4 regions of the Streptomyces sp. NPDC057287 genome follow, and region 1 is predicted to be linked to each of the others. Evidence: riboswitches for the same ligand, from Rfam matches in the RefSeq annotation. Region 1 holds a riboswitch; each other region holds the start of a gene.
The links. A riboswitch is a leader RNA that binds a small molecule or an ion and turns the genes downstream of it on or off. The one in region 1 is predicted to bind cobalamin.
Positions count from the first base shown of each region.

Region 1 (3,200 bases):
TCTGGGTGTCCGGCCGTACGCCACCCGTGGTGAGCCGGAACGACTCGGTGGCCCAGGCCAGGTACCCGGCGTGGTCCGCCGCACGCAGGGGCAGGGTCTCGCGCAGCGCCGGCTCGTCGACCTGGATGACCGACGTGCCGCCCGCTTCCAGATCGCCGACCTCGTCGCGCAGGGCGAGCGCGACCTGCCGGGCGGTGTCACCGAGCGGCTGATCATCGCGCACGAAGGACCAGGCCAGCATGGTGACCGGACCCGTCAGCATGCCCTTGACCGGACGGTCGGTGAGCGACTGTGCGTACGAGGTCCAGCGCACCGTCATCGGCTCGGGGCGGGAGATGTCCCCGGCCAGGACCGGCGGCCGGACGTAACGGGTGCCGTACGACTGGACCCAGCCGTGCTGGGTCGCGAGGTACCCGGCCAGCTGCTCCGCGAAGTACTGGACCATGTCGTTGCGTTCGGGCTCACCGTGCACCAGGACATCGATTCCGGTCTTCTCCTGGAAGGAGATCACCTCACCGATCTCGGCCTTGATCCGCTCCTCGTAGGCGGCTGTGCCGATCCGCCCTGCCCGCAGATCGGCGCGGGCCGTGCGCAGTTCGTCGGTCTGCGGGAACGAACCGATGGTCGTCGTCGGCAGCAGCGGCAGCTCGAGGCGGGCGCGCTGGGCGGCCGCTCGCTCCCCGTAGGGCTGGGAGCGCCGGCCGTCGGCGTCGGTGATGGCGGCGGCCCTGGCCCGTACGGCGGGGTCGTGGGTGATCGGGGAGTCGGCGCGCGAGGCGAGGTCGGCCCGGTTGGCGGAGATCTCGGCGGCGATGGTGTCGGTGCCCTGGGCGAGGCCCCTGGCGAGGGTGACGATCTCGGTGGTCTTCTGCCGGGCGAAGGCGAGCCAGCGGCGGACCTGAGGGTCGATGTCCCGCTCGGGGGCCGTGTCGAGGGGGACGTGGAGCAGGGAGCACGAGGCGGCGACATCGACCTGGCCGGCGAGGCCCAGGAGCGTGGCCAGGGTGGCCAGCGACTTCTCGTAGTCGTTGATCCAGATGTTGCGTCCGTCGACGACACCGGCGACGAGCCGCTTACCGGGGAGCCCGCCGGCGGCGGCGAGCTCTCCGAGGTTCGCCGCCGCGGCCCCGGTGAAGTCGAGGGCCAGTCCGTCGACCGGGGCCTTGGCGAGGACCGGCAGAGCATCTCCGAGCCGGTCGAAGTAGGAGGCGACGAGCAGCTTGGGACGGTCGGCCAGGCCGCCGAGGCCGTGATAGGCGCGGGCAGCCGCGTCGAGTTCGGCAGGGGTGCGATCCTGGACGAGGGCGGGTTCGTCGAGCTGCACCCACTCGGCGCCGGCGGCGCGGAGATCGGCGAGGACCTCCGCGTAGACCGGAAGGAGTCGGTCGAGCAGGGTGAGCGGTTCGAAGTCTGCCGGCGCCCCGGGAGCGGGCTTGGCGAGCAGAAGATAGGTGACCGGGCCGACGAGCACGGGCCGGGCGGTGTGTCCGAGCGCGAGGGCTTCCTTCAGCTCGGCGACCTGCTTGGTGGAGTCGGCGCCGAAGACGGTGTCCGGGCCGAGCTCGGGGACGAGATAGTGGTAGTTGGTGTCGAACCACTTGGTCATCTCCAGCGGCGCGACGTCCTGGGTGCCGCGTGCCATCGCGAAATAGCCGTCGAGTGCGTCAGCATGGACGGCCTCACGGTGCCGGGGCGGGACAGCGCCGACCATGACGCTGGTGTCCAGGACGTGGTCGTAGGAGGAAAAGTCTCCGGTGGGGAGCTCGTGGACGCCGGCGTCCGCCAGTTGCTGCCAGTTCGACCGGCGCAGCTCGGCTGCCGTCGTCCGGAGGGCGTCGGCGGTGATCCGGCCCTTCCAGTAGCCCTCGATGGCCTTCTTCAGTTCCCGGTTCGGGCCCTGGCGGGGGTAGCCGTACACGGTGGCCCGTGTTGCCGCGGCTGCGGGCTTCGCTGTCACGGAAATCTCCTTCGCGAGATGACTCCTTGAATCCCGGGACGGGACACGGACGCGAAGGGACGACGAACCGGACGGAACATGGACACGCTTGTCGGCGTGAGGGTCCGTCCGATCTGTACGCCGACCCGCCCACGAGGTCACCGGGATATCCGTACGCGAGGGGTCGCGTGCGGGCAACGGGCAGGTCTTCGGACTCGCGGGCTCGTCTGCCGGGGGCAGACTCCTACTGGCCGTCGCTTCCCGGATCCGTCCGGATCCAGTGCGTATGACGGCGGTCGTTCCCACTCACCGCTGCGGGGCAGTCCCGGATTCCCACCGGGTTCCCTCTTACGACGCGTCTGCCTGGCGGGCAGGGCGAACCAGCTGCACCAGCCACCATAAAGGGTGGAACGCTCCGTGTGCGCCGCTGTCTGCATTCCGGTACGTGGCAGGGGAGACCGGCTCCGCTGATGCCGCACCGGGCCGGTGCCAGGCGGGGTGCCGACCTGACCGCCCCGGCCGCGAGGCAGAGCACCTCGGACAGGGTGCGGCCGGGGCGGGGTGTGAGGGGCCTCGTGGTCGAGGCAGGCAGCGGAACCGTGGCGGATCCGCCGGCCCGATGGCTGTCCAGGAGCACCGGGCCGGCGGAAGTCGGCGGCTCGCGGCTCAGCGGGGAGCGGTGAGGGGCATGAGCACCATCCTGGCGATCAATTCCGAAATTGTCAACATTTTGGCCTCTTCCTTTCGCTTGAAGCCGAGTGAGCTATTGGCCTCAGGAGGAGGTGCAGGGGTCGTCGCTCACCCTGAAGTCCGGCTGCGCAATGCGCGACTGTCGGTGTGTGCGCCTATCCGGATTGCGTTGTGGTGGAGGCCGGGTGCGGTCGGACTGAAAGTAAAAGTGTTGACAGGTTGGTCAAAGTTTCCTTCAGTGCTCGTGCCCGACAGCGACGGCCAGCCGCTGAACCAGGTCGTGGGCGGCTTCAGGGATCACGGTTCCGGGCGGGAAGACGGCCGCAGCGCCCATGTCCAGCAGTACGTCAACGTCCTGGGGCGGGATCACCCCGCCGACGACGATCATGATGTCTTCCCGGCCTTCGGTGGCGAGTTCCTCGCGTAGTGCGGGTACGAGGGTGAGGTGGCCGGCGGCGAGGGATGAGACGCCGACGATGTGTACGTCGGCTTCGACGGCCTGTCGGGCGACCTCGGCCGGGGTCTGGAAGAGGGGGCCGACGTCGACGTCGAAGCCGAGGTCGGCGAAGGCGGT
Region 1 is NZ_JBHUYV010000013.1:25-3,224, reverse strand. It holds gene metE (5-methyltetrahydropteroyltriglutamate--homocysteine S-methyltransferase) at 1-1,957, opposite strand, end outside; cobalamin riboswitch at 2,119-2,336, opposite strand; partial or broken gene ACFUNE_RS24225 (cobalamin-dependent protein) at 2,862-3,200, opposite strand, start outside.

Region 2 (3,200 bases), on a different contig from region 1:
CGCCAAGACGATCTCCGGCGGGATCATCAACGAGAACGGCCTCAGAACCGAGGTCATCTTCGCCGCGCTCGTCGGCGCGATCCTGTGGAATCTGCTGACCTGGCTGGTCGGCCTGCCCTCCAGTTCCTCCCACGCGCTCTTCGGCGGCCTCATCGGCGCCGCGGTCATGTCGGCCGGCTGGTCCTCGATCAACGGCGGCACCGTCGTCACGAAGGTCCTGCTGCCCGCGATCGCCGCTCCCCTCGTCGCGGGTCTCGCCGCGCTGCTGGCCACGAAGCTGACGTACCGCCTCAACCGGAAGATCACCGACGAGGCCCAGCTGAAGTCGACCGCCAAGGGGTACCGCGCCGGCCAGATCGCCTCGGCCGGTCTCGTCTCGCTCGCCCACGGCACCAACGACGCGCAGAAGACCATGGGCATCATCACCCTCGCCCTGGTCACCGGCGGCGTCCTCTCCCCCGGCTCCAACCCGCCGGTCTGGGTCATCGCCTCCGCCGGCATCGCCATCGCGCTGGGCACCTACCTCGGCGGCTGGCGCATCATCCGCACCATGGGCAGCGGGCTCACCGACCTCCGGCCGCCGCAGGGCTTCGCGGCCCAGACGAGCGCGGCCACGGTCATCCTGGCCTCCTCGCACCTCGGCTTCTCCCTCTCGACCACCCAGTCCTGCTCGGGTGCCGTCATGGGCGCGGGCCTCGGACGCAAGGGGGGTGTGGTCCGCTGGTCCACCGCCACCCGGATGTTCATCGCCTGGGGTCTGACGCTGCCCGCCGCCGGCCTGGTCGGCGCGGGAGCCGAGTTCCTCACCAAGCAGGGCCCCTGGGGCGTCGCGGTGGTCGCCGTCCTGCTCGTGGCGGGCTCCGGCGCCATCTGGATGCTGTCGCGCCGCAAGCCGGTCGACCACACCAACGTGAACGAGGGCACCGACGAACCCGCGGGCGTCGTCACGACCGCCATCGCGGCCGTCAGCCCGCCGCCCGTCGGCCTGACCGTTCCGGACTTCAAGACCACCATCCCCGCCCCGGACACCCAGGCCGACCCGGCCCGGCCGGCCACGGTGTAAGGACAGAACCGAATGAACATCGACTGGGCAGCTCTCGCTTCCGTCTTCGGCGTCAGCCTCGTGATCACCGTCGCGCTGGTCGGCCTCTTCACTCTCGGCATCACCGGCCTCGCCAGGCAGGCGTCGTCGACGGCGACGCAGGGTGGCGGCTCCGGCGTCCTGGCGCGCGGCGGCGCGTACGCCTGCTTCGCGCTGTGCGCGGCGGCGGTCGCGTACGGGATCTACCTGATCGTCGCCTGACCCCCGCGCGGACACGAACCGGGCCGGACACACCACGGGTGTGCCCGGCCCGGTGTGCGTCTCAGCACACTGAAGCCTCGCAGGTCAACGGCAGGTTGACGGGCCTTCACAGGGCGTGGTGGACTGCCGGAGCCATTACGGCGACAGGAGAGGAAGCCGGTGCGAATCCGGCGCGGTCCCGCCACTGTCACCGGGGAGCAGCCTCCATACGGAAGTCACGGTCCGCCACCGCGGACTGGAAGGCCGGAGGAACTGCGGATCCGGAAGCCAGGAGACTCTCGTCGCCGGTCACGTCGAACCAGGGCGCGGACCCTGAGTGAGGACATACGCCATGTCTGGCTGCCCTGCGTCGGTCGCTGCACCACCTGCTCCGAAGGCCCTTCGAGGCGCGACGGCCGGCTGAGCGGTGCGAGCCGACCGCGTCTTCGCGTACGGCGCCGCCGCAGGCCTGATCGGCGACCTGCTGCTCGGTGATCCCCGGCGGGGCCACCCCGTCGCCGCCTTCGGGCGCGCCGCGACGGGCGCCGAGAGCCGGCTGTGGCGCGACCACCGCGGCTGGGGCGCCCTGCACACCCTCGTCTGCGCCGGTGGCGCCACGGGCGTCGCCGCGCTGGCCGCCCGTGCCGTACGGAACCGTCCCGCGGCCGCCGTGGCGCTGACCGCGGCCGCCACCTGGTCCGTCGTCGGGGGGACGTCGCTGGGCCGGGAGGCCCGCGCCATCGGCGGGGCACTGGCCGCCGGGGACATCGAGCTCGCCCGCGAGCGGCTGCCCCATCTGTGCGGCCGCGATCCGCAGGCGCTGGACGGCCCGCAGATCGCCCGCGCGGTGGTGGAGTCCGTCGCCGAGAACACCTCCGACGCCGTGGTGGGGGCCCTGGTGTGGGGCGCGATCGGCGGCGTACCGGGGTTGGTCGGCTTCCGGGCCGTCAACACGCTCGACGCCATGGTGGGGCACAAGTCGCCCCGTCACCGGCGCTACGGCTGGGCGTCGGCCCGGCTCGACGACGTCGCCGGCTGGCCCGGGGCCCGGCTCACGGCCGCGCTCGCCGTGGCCGCCGGGGGGCGTCCGCGCGATGCCGTCCGGGCCTGGCGGACGGACGCGGGACTGCACCCGAGCCCCAACGCGGGCCCCGTGGAGGCCTCGTTCGCGGGAGCTCTCGGTGTACGGCTCGGCGGGACCCTCGCGTACGGCGGGCGCGTCGAGCACCGGCCGGTGCTCAACGGGGAGGCCGGCCGCGAGGTGCGGGTCACGGACATCGAACGCGCGGTGCGGCTGTCGCGCCGGGTGAGTGTGCTGGCCCTCGCCGTGTGTGCGGCGGGGCGCCTGGCCATGGGACGGAGAGCCACATGAGCGGCGGGCTGCTGGTCGCCGGAACCACCTCGGACGCGGGCAAGAGCGTCGTCACGGCCGGGATCTGCCGGTGGCTGGTGCGCCGGGGGGTGAAGGTCGCGCCGTTCAAGGCGCAGAACATGTCGCTGAACTCGTTCGTCACCCGTGAGGGGGCGGAGATCGGCCGTGCCCAGGCGATGCAGGCCCAGGCCGCCCGGGTGGAGCCGTCGGCGCTGATGAACCCGGTGCTGCTCAAGCCCGGCGGTGACCGCTCCAGCCAGGTCGTCCTGATGGGGAAGCCGGTCGGCGAGATGAGTGCGCGCGGCTACCACGGGGGGCGGCAGGAAGCGCTGTTGGGCACCGTCACGGACTGTCTGGAGCAGCTGCGGTCCACCTACGACGCGGTCATCTGCGAGGGGGCGGGCAGTCCGGCCGAGATCAATCTGCGGCGCACGGACATCGTGAACATGGGCATCGCGCGGGCCGCCCGCTTCCCGGTGCTGGTCGTCGGGGACATCGACCGCGGCGGTGTGTTCGCCTCATTCTTCGGTACGACGGCGCTGCTGA
Region 2 is NZ_JBHUYV010000014.1:53,585-56,784, forward strand. It holds gene ACFUNE_RS25470 (anion permease) at 1-1,063, shown strand, start outside; gene ACFUNE_RS25475 (hypothetical protein) at 1,076-1,303, shown strand; cobalamin riboswitch at 1,452-1,581, shown strand; gene ACFUNE_RS25480 (cobalamin biosynthesis protein) at 1,710-2,654, shown strand; gene ACFUNE_RS25485 (cobyric acid synthase) at 2,651-3,200, shown strand, end outside.
Region 2: linked by a shared signal. The riboswitch ahead of ACFUNE_RS25480 (cobalamin biosynthesis protein) and the one ahead of metE (5-methyltetrahydropteroyltriglutamate--homocysteine S-methyltransferase) in region 1 are both predicted to bind cobalamin.

Region 3 (3,200 bases), on a different contig from region 1:
GAGCATGATGCGCTCGGAGATCTTCGTGGACAGCGCGCGGGCCTCGGGGGAGTCGAAGGGCAGGCGCAGCTGGAAGAAGACGTCCTGGAGGCCCATGGCGCCCAGGCCCACCGGGCGCCAGCGGGCGTTGGAGCGCCCGGCCTGCTCGGTCGGGTAGAAGTTGATGTCCACGACGCGGTCGAGGAAGGTCACCGCCGTGCGGACGGTGGCGTCCAGCCGCTCCCAGTCGATCGAACCGCCGGCGACGAACGCGCCGAGGTTGACCGACCCGAGGTTGCAGACGGCCGTCTCGCCGTCGTCGGTGACCTCCAGGATCTCGGTGCAGAGGTTCGAGGAGTGCACGACTCGGCCCGGCTCGGCGGTCTGGTTGGCCGTGCGGTTGGAGGCGTCCTTGAACGTCATCCAGCCCTGCCCGGTCTGCGCGAGCGTGCGCATCATCCGGCCGTACAGCTCGCGCGCCGGCATGGACTTGCGGGCCAGCCCCCTGGCCTCGGCGGCGCGGTAGGCCGCGTCGAACTCGTCACCCCACAGGTCCACCAGCTCGGGGGTGTCCGCCGGGGAGAACAGCGACCACTCGGTGTCCGCGTCCACGCGGCGCATGAACTCGTCCGGGATCCAGTGCGCGAGGTTGAGGTTGTGCGTACGCCGCTGGTCCTCACCGGTGTTGTCGCGCAGCTCCAGGAACTCCTCGATGTCCGCGTGCCAGGTCTCCAGGTAGACGGCGGCGGCCCCCTTGCGCCGGCCTCCCTGGTTGACCGCCGCGACCGAGGCGTCCAGCGTCTTCAGGAACGGGACGATGCCGTTGGAGTGGCCGTTGGTCCCCCGGATGAGTGAACCCCGGGCGCGGATCCGGGAGTAGGAGAGCCCGATGCCGCCGGCGTGCTTGGAGAGGCGCGCCACCTGGTGGTAGCGGTCGTAGATCGAGTCGAGCTCGTCCAGAGGGGAGTCCAGCAGGTAGCAGGAGGACATCTGCGGGTGCCGGGTGCCGGAGTTGAAGAGGGTGGGGGAGGACGGCAGGTAGTCGAGCCGGTTCATCAGGCCGTACAGCGCCGCGACTTCGCCCAGGGCGCGCTCGGAGGTGTCCTCGGCGAGACCGGCGGCGACCCGCAGCATGAAGTGCTGCGGGGTCTCGACGACCTCCCGGGTGATCGGGTGGCGCAGCAGGTACCTGCTGTGCAGCGTCCGCAGCCCGAAGTAGCCGAAGCGGTCGTCGGCGCCGTCGGCGAGCGCCTGGCCGACCAGGGCGTCGAGAGCGGCGGAGTGCCGCGTGACGAACTCCGCCGTGCGGTCCGCGATCAGGCCCTCGCGGTGTCCCACGGCGACCGATGCCGAGAAGGAGACGGCGCCCTGTCCGGCGGCCTCGTCCGCGATGGCCAGGGTGAGCAGCCGGGCCGCGAGCCTGGAGTACGCAGGGTCCTCGGAGATCAGACCCGCGGCGGCCTCGGTGGCCAGCGAGCGCAGCTCGGCCTCGTCCGCCCGCGCGCTCCGGCCGCGCAACGCGGCGGCCGCGACCCGTCCGGGGTCGGTGTCGGGCAGATCGGCGGTGAGACGGGTCAGGGTCCGCAGCAGTGCGGTCCCCGGCGCGTCGGTCGTGAGGCTCTCGGATTCCGCGGCTGAAACCGGGTCGGCTGGCGCGATGGTCACTGGGGCTGTTCCTCGCTCGGCTCAGGGGCCTGCGGGAGCGGGGCAGCCGGACACGTGACACCCGGGGGAGGGCGGCACGGTGCGCGCGGCGTCCACCGGCCCTCCGCGGGGCCCGGACGTCTCTGCGTCCGGTTCGGTCGAGCCGGACGCACTGTCGACAGGTCTTCGGACTCCGCGGTGCGCGAAAGCGCACCGGTCACACCGTTGCGGGACAGTTCCGGATTCGCACCGGATTCCCCTGCGGCGACAGCGAGGTCGAGCATACATGTGGGGGCCGCCAGTTGCGGCAGCCCCCACATGTAGTGTCGTGACGGGTCAGAAGGCCAGGCGGAACGTCAGGAGGGTGAGGCCCGGCAGAGGGCTCCAGTCCCGCTCCGGGGTCCGTACGAAGCCGAGGCGGCGGTAGATCCGGTGGGCCGCCTCCATGGACGACTGGGTCGACAGGACGATCCCTGAGAGCCCTCCGGCGGCACGTGCGCGGTCGACACAGGCCCGTACGAGCGCCTCACCCGCACCGCGGCCGCGTGCCTTCGCGGACACGGCCAGCATCCGGAACTCCGCTTCGTCCTCCCCGGCGATGTCCGCCCACGGGCTCCCGGGCGCGACGTACGTCACCCCGCCCAGCAGTTCGCCGTCGGAGTCCGCCGCGACCAGCACCAGGGCCTCGGCGGCCCGGCGCCCGACGGCGCGGAGCTGTTCCAGATAGGGGTCGTCGGCGCCGAAGTCCAGCAGCCCGTCGCCGAGATACGCCTGGGCGGTCATCTCGCCCAGGGCTTCGTGCTCGCCGGCGCGGACCGGTCTGATCGAGGCATCCATGGGCGTCAGTCTGCCCCGGCCCGTGGGCCGGGCGCACGCGCTTTCCACGGGGGCGTCCTTCGGCTCCCGCACGTGCACGTCCCGGCGGGGCGGACCCCGCCGGGACGGACGTCGCGGGGGTCTACACCCGTTGCAGCGGTTCGTCGTCGCCCGGCGCACCCACCGTGGCCGGCGGGAGCGTGGCCTTGACGCCGGGCTCGCCGACGTCCGCCGTGTAGTCGGAGGGCGAGGTCTCGTCGATGCCGACCGGGGCCTTCAGCGCGTTGAGGACGAAGGTCCCCACGACCACGACGACGATGTTCAGCACGATCGCGGTGAGACCGATGTAGCCGATCTCGCCGATGCCCGGGATCTCCTTCGACGATCCGCCGAAGTGCTTCTGGGTCGGGCTGGCGACGCCGTACGCGGCCACCGTGCCGTAGATCATGCCGACCGCCCAGCCCGCGATCAGGGCCCAGCGGTGGAACCACCGGGTGAACAGGCCGCCCACCAGGGCCGGCATCGTCTGGAGGATCCAGATGCCGCCCAGCAGCTGGAAGTTGATCGCGACCGTCTTGTCCATGGTGAGGACGAAGGCGAGTGCGCCGACCTTGACCAGCAGCGAGACCAGCTTGGAGACCTTGGTCTCCTGGGCCGGGGTGGCGTCGGGCTTGATGAAGTCCTTGTAGATGTTGCGGGTGAACAGGTTCGCCGCGGCGATCGACATGATCGCGGCCGGCACGAGGGCACCGATGCCGATC
Region 3 is NZ_JBHUYV010000003.1:42,582-45,781, forward strand. It holds gene ACFUNE_RS06745 (ribonucleoside-diphosphate reductase subunit alpha) at 1-1,644, opposite strand, end outside; cobalamin riboswitch at 1,783-1,919, opposite strand; gene ACFUNE_RS06750 (GNAT family N-acetyltransferase) at 1,960-2,460, opposite strand; gene mctP (monocarboxylate uptake permease MctP) at 2,582-3,200, opposite strand, start outside.
Region 3: linked by a shared signal. The riboswitch ahead of ACFUNE_RS06745 (ribonucleoside-diphosphate reductase subunit alpha) and the one ahead of metE (5-methyltetrahydropteroyltriglutamate--homocysteine S-methyltransferase) in region 1 are both predicted to bind cobalamin.

Region 4 (3,200 bases), on a different contig from region 1:
GGCCCGGATCGTCGGCGCCCAGGGCGTGGATCCGGCCTCCGCGGGGCCCTCGGTTGTGAGCCGACCCATAGGGCGCAGATCACATACGGGGCGCGGTAGTAGGCGCCGGGGAGCGGGCCCGCCGTCCTTGAGCGCCCCGGCCGGTCCGCCGGCGCTCTTCTACGGGGGCGCGTAGTAACAGCGACCGTTGCCAGCGCTCCGGTGTGCCGCTAACCATGGTGGAAGCCCGGGGAAGCCGACACCGCGAACCGGCCGAGCGCAGCTTGTTTCCGTATCTGCGGATCCTGCCGCGTACGTCCGTTCCGTCGTCGCCCCTGTGGCTGTCCTGTCGTCATCGCAAGGAGTCTTTCCATTCGTACGTCCGCTCAGCCCATGACCTCCACCGCCCGTGTCGCCCGCGTCCGCAGGCTCTCGGTTTCCGGACTCTGCGCCGCCGGAGCCGCAGCAGCGGCCCTGACCCTCGCTCCGTCCCCCGCGCACGCCGCCGAGCCGGCGTCGCACAGCGTGGCAGCGGCCGGGGTCTCGGCAGCGGGAGTGTCCGCTCAGGCCGACGCAGTCGCGAAGAAGGCCGGCAAGGTGTCCGACGCCGACAAGCTGGACCACTGGATCCGCAAGTCCCTCAAGATCATGAAGGCCGAGGGGATCCCGGGTACCTACGAGGGCCTGCACCGAAACATCATGCGTGAGTCGGGCGGCGACCCGGACGCGGCCAACGGCTGGGACGTCAACGCGCAGAACGGGACGCCGTCCAAGGGCCTCCTCCAGGTGATCCAGCCGACGTTCGAGGCCTTCCACGTCGACGGCACCTCCAAGGACCTGACCGACCCGATCGCCAACATCACCGCGGCGGCCAACTACGCCGCCGACAAGTACGGCTCCATCGACAACGTCGACTCCGCCTACTGACCAGCCCGACCACACGGCACGGCCACGCCCTCCAGGGGCGTGGCCGTGCCTCGTCGCGTCCCGCACTCCGAGCACCCGTTAAGCTGCATGCGTCCCGCAGGGGAAGTCCGGTCGAAGTCCGGCGCTGACCCGCAACGGTAGGCGGAGCCCTCTTGGGGTTCCGTAAGCCCGATCACCTGCGGTGGTGAAAGCTCCTGGAATCGCCGTGGACTGCGAGAGGCGCTGCATCGGGCGCCCGCGTCCGGGGCTGCTCCTGTTGACGTGGGTGCACGGCCCGATGCGAAAGCGACCGGCCCGTGGCCACATCCCTGGATCGCATACCTGACGCCTCGTCACGCACGGCCCGCAGGGCTGCCGGCCCGCTGCCGCCCGGCCGCGTGCCCCTGCCGATCCTCCTCGTCGTCCTGTGTGCCGCGCTTCCCGTCTCGCTCGTCTGCGGAGCGGGGCTGGGAGCTTCCGGGCTCACCTGGGGCGAGGTCCTCCGCTGTCTCTGGGCAGGTCTCACCGGCGGGCCCATCGCACCGGACCAGGTGTCGGCGTACACCATCGTCTGGGAGCTGCGCCTTCCCCGGGCCGTTCTGGCGGCGGTCGTCGGGGCGGGACTGTCGGCCATCGGCGTCGCAGTCCAGGCAATGGTGCGCAACGCGCTCGCCGACCCGTTCGTGCTGGGGATCTCCTCGGGTGCCGCCGTCGGGGCCAACGCCGTCCTCATCTTCGGGGCGTTCGCGTCTCTGGGCATGTGGGCGCTCTCCACAGCGGCGTTCCTCTCCGCTCTCCTCGCCATGACACTCGTGTACACGATCGCCCGCACCCCTCGTGGGCTGACCCCGGTGCGGCTCGTCCTCACGGGCACCGCGATGTACTACGGCTTCTCGGCCGTCACCACGTTCATGGTGTTCGCGGCCGAACGCGGAGAGGCGGCCCGCTCCGCGATGATGTGGCTGCTCGGCAGCCTGAGCGGTGCCAACTGGGCCTCGGTGCCGATCGCCGCCGGAGCCGTGTTCGGCGGCATCGCCCACCTGGTCTGGTCGGGGCGCCGTCTGAACGCGCTCGCGATGGGCGACGAGACCGCCGCCGCCCTGGGGGTGGACGCGGGGCGGCTGCGCAAGGAGCTCTTCCTCGTATCCGCAGCCGTCACGGGTGCGGTCGTCGCGGTGAGCGGAGCGATCGGATTCGTCGGCCTGATGGTCCCGCACGCCGTACGGATGCTGGTCGGCGCCGATCACCGCCGGCTGCTGGCCGTCGCCCCACTCGCGGGTGCCGTCCTGCTGATCTGGGTGGACATCCTGTCGCGCGTGGTCCTCGCCCCGGCCGAGCTGCCGGTGGGTGTGCTGACAGCGGTCATCGGCGTGCCGTGCTTCGTCCTGCTCATGCGTCGCCGCACCTACTCCTTCGGAGGCATGTGATGAGGATCGACATCGACGCGCTGACGGTCGAGATCGCGGGCGCCCGCCTGGTGGACGAGGTCACACTGGGTGCGGCCGACGGGCAGCTCGTCGGTCTGGTCGGGCCCAACGGCAGCGGGAAGTCCACGCTGCTGCGCTGTGTCTACCGGGCCCTGCGCCCCACGGCCGGTGCGATACGGCTCGGCGGCGAGGAACTGCACTCCATGAGCGCCCGCGAAGGGGCCCGACGGCTGGCAGCCCTCCCGCAGGAAGCGGTGGCGGAGTTCGACTTCACCGTCGCGGAGATCGTGGCCATGGGGCGGCTGCCGCACCAGGGCGCGGTCGCGCGCGCCGACGCCGAGGACCGCCGCCTCTGCGAGGAGGCGCTCCAGGGGGTCGGCGCGGGTCACCTCGCCGGCCGGGGCTTCCTCACCCTCTCCGGGGGCGAGAGGCAGCGGGTCCTGATCGCCCGCGCGCTGGCCCAGCAGCCCCGGATCCTGGTTCTGGACGAGCCCACCAACCACCTGGACATCGCCCATCAGCTGGAGGTCCTCGCGCTCGTGCGCCGCAGCGGGCTGACCGTGCTCACCGCCCTCCACGATCTCAACCTCGCCGCCCTCCACTGCGATCTCCTCCATGTCATCGACGGCGGCCGGATCGTCGCCTCGGGCGCTCCGCACGACGTACTGACCACCGGACTGCTGGCGGACGTCTTCGGCGTGCGTGCCCACCGCGTGGCGCACCCGGAGACCGGCGCGCTCCAGCTGATCTTCGATCTCCCCCCTGCCCGCCCCACCTCCTGAGGAGCCCCACCACCATGCCGACGTACATACGGCCCGCCGTGTTCGCCCTCGCCACCGCCCTGGCCCTCACCGGATGCGGTGCGGAGGTGAGCGGGCCGGCCGACGC
Region 4 is NZ_JBHUYV010000011.1:264,327-267,526, forward strand. It holds gene ACFUNE_RS22835 (transglycosylase SLT domain-containing protein) at 373-906, shown strand; cobalamin riboswitch at 973-1,105, shown strand; gene ACFUNE_RS22840 (FecCD family ABC transporter permease) at 1,203-2,312, shown strand; gene ACFUNE_RS22845 (ABC transporter ATP-binding protein) at 2,312-3,094, shown strand; gene ACFUNE_RS22850 (ABC transporter substrate-binding protein) at 3,109-3,200, shown strand, end outside.
Region 4: linked by a shared signal. The riboswitch ahead of ACFUNE_RS22840 (FecCD family ABC transporter permease) and the one ahead of metE (5-methyltetrahydropteroyltriglutamate--homocysteine S-methyltransferase) in region 1 are both predicted to bind cobalamin.